Regions from separate parts of the Piscibacillus sp. B03 genome, predicted to be linked through region 1. Evidence: predicted binding sites of a transcription regulator. Region 1 holds the regulator's gene; the other holds the start of a gene.
What was found. Region 1 encodes LexA, which represses DNA repair genes until DNA is damaged. Its sites were predicted from a motif close to CGAACATATGTTCG; they were not measured.
Positions count from the first base shown of each region.

Region 2: ACTWQB_RS07595 (DNA polymerase IV) is a predicted target of LexA. The motif match lies at 1,315-1,328, and genes of this name have one in related genera.

Region 1 covers NZ_JBQQCO010000007.1:27,393-30,610, reverse strand. Annotated here, with positions in the region: gene glnA (type I glutamate--ammonia ligase) at 1-993, shown strand, start outside; gene lexA (transcriptional repressor LexA) at 1,110-1,730, opposite strand; gene ACTWQB_RS06395 (DUF896 domain-containing protein) at 1,877-2,110, shown strand; gene tkt (transketolase) at 2,325-3,218, shown strand, end outside.
Region 2 covers NZ_JBQQCO010000009.1:10,431-13,648, forward strand. Annotated here, with positions in the region: gene ACTWQB_RS07585 (NUDIX domain-containing protein) at 1-164, opposite strand, end outside; gene ACTWQB_RS07590 (aldo/keto reductase) at 263-1,189, shown strand; gene ACTWQB_RS07595 (DNA polymerase IV) at 1,471-2,700, shown strand; gene ACTWQB_RS07600 (YolD-like family protein) at 2,713-3,054, shown strand; gene ACTWQB_RS07605 (MBL fold metallo-hydrolase) at 3,127-3,218, opposite strand, start outside.

The sequences.
Region 1 (3,218 bases):
AATTTAGAACGTATGGAAAAGTTAGGCTTTACAGCATTTAATATTGGTACTGAGCCAGAGTTCTTCTTATTTAAGTTGGACGAAAAAGGCGATCCTACAATGGAGCTGAACGATAAAGGTGGATACTTCGACCTTGCGCCAACAGATTTAGGAGAAAACTGCCGTCGTGATATCGTGCTTGAATTAGAAGAAATGGGATTTGAAATTGAAGCGTCTCACCACGAAGTAGCGCCAGGTCAGCATGAAATTGACTTTAAGTATTCAGATGCCGTTAAGCACTGTGACGATATCCAAACCTTTAAGTTAGTAGTTAAAACAATCGCTCGTAAGCACGGCTTACATGCGACATTTATGCCTAAGCCATTATTTGGTGTAAATGGATCTGGTATGCACGCAAATATGTCGCTATTCAAAGGCAAAGAGAATGCATTCTTTGATGAAAATGGTGAAGAACAGTTAAGTAAAACAGCTTACCAGTTCACTGCAGGTATTGTAAAACACGCAGTAAACTTTACAGCTGTAACAAACCCAACTGTAAACTCTTATAAACGTCTAGTGCCTGGCTATGAAGCGCCTTGTTATGTAGCTTGGTCAGGACAAAACCGCAGTCCACTGATTCGTATTCCAACTTCACGTGGTTTAAGCACACGTATTGAAGTACGTAGTGTAGACCCAGCAGCAAACCCTTATATGGCTATGTCTGTTATGCTTGCAGCTGGATTAGACGGAATCGAGAACAAAATGGAAGCACCTAAACCGGTTGATCGCAATATCTATGTCATGGATAAAGACGAGCGTGTAGCAAATGGCGTTCAAGACTTACCAGCAACTTTATATGATGCATTACAAGAACTTAAGAAAGATGATGTCATTAAAACAGCTCTTGGTGAGCACTTACTTGAACACTTTATTGAATCCAAAGAAATCGAATGGGATATGTTCCGTACTCAAGTACACCCTTGGGAGCGCGAGCAATACATGAGTAGTTATTAATCCAAATAATATTAACATCCCCAGCACTCGAGATTTAAGTGGTAAAAGCTTAAGTCTTGAGTGCTTTTATTAGTAATTAAAAAAGCTGTCCCTAAATATAGGAACAGCTTTACTCATTAATGAATTTCACGATATAGACCGATGACTTTTCCTAGAACGGTAACTTGATTTAATATAATCGGTTCCATTGTAGGGTTTTCAGGTTCAAGTCGGTACTGGTTTTCATCCTTAAAAAATCGTTTTACAGTCGCTTCATCTTCTTCAGTCATCGCAACTACGATATCTCCATTATTAGCGGTTGCTTGTTTTCGGACAATGACCATGTCTCGGTCAAAAATTCCTGCTTCAATCATACTGTCACCTTGGATTGATAACACAAATACTTCGTCCTCAGTAGCTGAGATCGTAGAAGGTATCGGAATAAATTCCTCAACATTCTCTACAGCTGTGATTGGTTCGCCTGCCGTTACTTTACCAATTAATGGTGCATATAATGCATCTCGTTCATGAACTGTATTACCATCATCATAAACGATTTCAATGGCTCTTGGTTTTGTAGGGTCTCTGCGAATGTAACCCTTTTCTTCTAATCTAGATAAATGTCCGTGCACTGTTGAGCTTGATGCTAGTCCAACGGCTTCTGCGATTTCCCTAACAGAAGGGGGATAACCTTTTAAATTCACATTATCCACTATAAAATCAAAAATCTCTTTTTGTCTTTTTGATAGTTTCTTCATTTTTTCACCTCAACTGTTAATCCTGGGTTCATTATAGCAATATTAACCAGTATAAGCAAACATTCGTTCGTAAAAATTTAAAAACTTGTCTAAAAATCTATCACCATGTAAAATGACAAAGGAGCCTATAAAAAGGAGTTTTTCTTATGATTTCTGATGAAAGAATTAAGCGTATAAATGAATTAGCAAATAAATCAAAGACTGAAGGATTGACCGAGCAAGAAAAGAAGGAACAAAAGAAATTGAGAGAAGAGTATTTACAAGCTTTTAGACAGTCCTTTAAGAACCAACTGAAGTCAGTTAAAGTTGTGGACCCTGAGGGGACCGATGTTACACCTGAGAAACTAAAGCGAGATCAAGAGAATGATCAAAAGCATTAAATATTAACAGATTCCTTTAAAAAGGAGTCTGTTTTTAATATTGTTTTCTAATTAGTTTTGTTATAATAATTTTTGTTGTGATAAATGATACATAGAGGGTATGAGTATACTAAGTTTATTATAAATTTAGTATGAAAAAACTTGTCAGATGTTGCTAAACCATATACGATAAATGGTGGTAACTGATTTGAACGGAAATGAAAGGGGATTACTAATGACAAATATTGAACAAAAATCAATCAACACGATACGTACATTAGCCATTGATGCTGTTGAAAAAGCAAACTCTGGTCACCCTGGTATGCCAATGGGTGCTGCGCCTATGGCATATACGTTATGGACGAAAGTAATGAACCATAACCCTAAGAATTCTACTTGGTTTAACCGTGACCGTTTTGTACTATCAGCAGGTCATGGGTCTATGTTATTGTACGCATTATTACATTTATCTGGTTATAAAGTGTCAATGGAAGACATTAAGAACTTCCGCCAATGGGGTTCTAAAACTCCGGGACATCCAGAATTCGGACATACTGATGGTGTTGAAGCAACAACTGGCCCATTAGGTCAGGGTATTGCTATGTCTGTAGGTATGGCGATGGCTGAGCGGTTCTTAGCATCGAAATATAACAAAGATAACCATGAGCTAGTTGATCACTATACTTATAGTATTTGTGGTGACGGTGATTTAATGGAGGGTGTTTCTCAAGAGGCGGCTTCTCTTGCAGGTCACTTAAAATTAGGTAAGCTAATCGTTATGTATGATTCTAATGATATTTCTTTAGACGGCGATTTAAACCGTTCGTTCTCTGAAAGTGTTGAGGATCGTTTTAAATCATATGGTTGGCAAGTCATTCGTGTCGAGGACGGTAATGACACGGAAGCTATTGAAAAAGCGTTATTAGATGCTAAAGCAACTGAAGATCAACCAACATTAATTGAAGTTAAAACTGTCATCGGTTATGGTGCACCAAACAAAGGTGGTAAATCTGATGCACACGGTGCTCCTTTAGGTGACGAAGAACGTCAACTAGTAAGAGAACACTATAACTGGGATCATGAAGATTTCCACGTGCCAGATGAAGTTAAAGCTGATTTTGAAGAGAAA
Region 2 (3,218 bases), on a different contig from region 1:
CCTTCATCTGTTATAGCAATAATCGCAACTGCTCCAGGGTGGTCAATTAGTTCTCGCTGCGATCTGTTACCATCTGGCAATGTTACATCATCTATTCTGACATCAATAATTTTACCTTTATAAATCGACTCACTTGAAATCGTCTTCTCTTCAAATTTCTTCATAATAATCCCCTTTCTGCCCCCTATTGTAGCATAGACCGTTATATTTGTTTTTAATGAAATGTTGTTTTTAAAATAGAAATAGAAGGAGTGATTAATAAATGAAGAAACGTCAATTAGGACACTCAGATTTATATGTATCAGAAATCAGCCTTGGATGTATGAACCTTGGCACCAATGTAAAACATGCTACGAATATTATTGATACAGCTTTAGACCAAGGAATTAATTACCTCGACACAGCAGATTTATATGACTTTGGTGAAAATGAAAAAATTGTCGGTCAAGCCATTAAAGGTAAACGTGATCAAGTCACCATTGCCACAAAAGGTGGAAATCATTTTGAATCTGGAAAAGATGGATGGTATTGGGACCCATCGAAGCAATATTTAAAAGAAGCTATTAAAAATAGTTTACTTCGACTTGGATTAGATGATGTTGATCTCTACCAACTCCATGGCGGAACAATTGAAGACCCAACTGATGAAGTCATCGAAACATTTGAAGAACTACAAAAAGAAGGTCTCATTCGCTACTACGGCATCTCTTCCATTCGACCAAATGTTATTAAACGATTCATTAATCAATCAAACATAACGAGTGTTATGATGCAATACAGCTTACTGGACCGCAGACCTGAAGAAGAAGTTTTAGACCTTCTCAATAACAGTCAAGTTGGCGTTGTTGTGCGTGGTGCTTTAGGGAAAGGAATGTTAACGAATAACGGGCAATCTCAATGGCAAAAGAAAGGCCAAAAAGGATTTCTTGACTATGATTCTTCAGAATTAAAGTCGACAATTATGTCCTTACAAGACCTAGCGAATAATCATCACCAGCCACCTCAATCATTAGCAATAGGATATACACTCAAGCATCCAGCCATTAGCAGTTTAGTTCTTGGTGCTAGTCGTCCAGAACAGGTACTAGATAACGTGCGAGCGTATCAAGAATCTGATATTTCAGATGATGTTTTTGAACAATTAAAGCAGCTCACGAAAACTAATATTTATGAGCAACATCGTGACTGAAATTTTGCATAAAGCTTTTATAAAATGAATAAACCATTATAACGAGTAAGGGAATCCGAACTGATCTGAGCAATTTAGACTCAGATCAGATTCGGATTTTTTTGTCATAAATTTCTATTGATTAAAGAACGTATGTTCGCATATAATAAAAACACGAACAAAAGTTCTATCAGCAAAAAACAGGCTTATCTTTATTAAAGGTAGTGTTAAACTTTGTTGTTGATATTGTGATACGCTCCCGGTGGACGCTTTCCGCGGGCCTTATAAAAAAGAGGGATTCTATGGAAAAAATCATTTTTTTGGTCGATATGCAATCGTTCTATGCGTCAATTGAAAAATCAGCTGACCCATCGCTTCAAAACAAACCTGTAGTCGTAGCAGGAGATCCTGAACGACGAAGTGGTATCATTCTAGCTGCTTGTCCAATTGCCAAACAATACGGCGTTGAAACTGCTGAGGCACTTTGGCAAGCACAAGAAAAATGTCCTGAACTCATTGTCGTTCGACCTCGCATGAAATTATATATTGACCTCTCATATCAGATCACCAAAATATTAGAGAGGTTTACAGATCAAGTAGAAGTATTTTCAGTCGATGAACAATTTATGGACTTAACTGGAACAGAACGATTATTTGGAGACAAATATTCAGTAGCAAAACAAATTCAATATGAAATTCAAGAAGAACTCGGTGTTTATGCTCGTGTCGGTATGGGTCCAAATAAAGTGCTCGCCAAAATTGCTTGTGATGCTTTTGCTAAGAAAAATAAAGACGGTATGTTCTACTTATCACCTGACAATATGAAAGAGACCATGTGGAAGCTACCCGTTGGTAAGATGTTTGGTGTGGGAAGCCGTATGAAACGTCACTTTCACCGAATGGGGATTCAAACGATTGGTGACCTCGCCAACTACCCTGTTCATTATTTGAAAAAGCGCTGGGGAATCAATGGTGAAGTGCTATCGAATATCGCAAACGGCATTGATTATTCTCCCGTTACAACTAAAACACATAACGGTCAAAAAGCAGTTGGCCACCATATGACATTGCCACGAGATTATGAAACGCTTGAGGATGTTAAGATTGTTCTTCTTGAATTGTGTGAAGAGGTCGCTAAACGAGCAAGAGCTAAAAACTACCGTGGTCACACATTATCGTTAGGCATTCGTGGGGCTAACTTTGAGGTTCCAACAGGATTTCACCGACAAATTAAGTTAACGTCACCCACTAACTATGGCATGGACCTATTTCACGCTGCACTAAAACTCCTACACAAACATTGGGATGGCTTACCCGTTCGTAGTGTCGGGGTCACATTATCACAACTACAATCAGCAGATGTTTATCAGCTTAGCCTTTTTAACCCGTCTGTTGAAAAGGATCAGTTAAGTAAGGCAATGGATGATATTCGAATGAAGTTCGGCCAAACAGCCATTGTCCGTGCCTCTTCCTTAAAAGATGCTGGTCAAGTATTTGATCGAGCACAAAAAATTGGTGGACATTATAAGTAAGGAGAGATTTCGATGAACCCAAATAAGTTAACTCAAGGACACAATTTAATCTGGGAATCGAGCCGCATGATGCTGCCGGAGCATAAGGAGCTGTTGCAACAACATCAAAAACAATTAATTAAAAAAACTAAGCCTATTCTAGATCAACAAGAAATTGAGCAACTGGAGAAAAAAATTCAAGAAGCTATACACATGCAATCACCCGTTCATATCACATTGTTCCATCCTTATGAAACAGTCATCCTTAAGGGGGTAATTCAAAAAGTCGATAGGCAAACAAAGCAAATCAAGCTTCTCACGATAGAAGAGGAAATAGAGTGGGTTTCTTTAAACAATATAGTTGATATTCAATAAAAATAGCAGAAATCATGAGGTTGGAACAAACACATTGCCCCAACCTTGTTTCTTAACCTTTTCTAAAAACAATTACCGCGTAGTTAATGAATGTCGAGCTGTGTAACGAATTAGTTTATCATCTGTTACCTGCTCAATCTCACCAATTGAACAAAGATAATCTA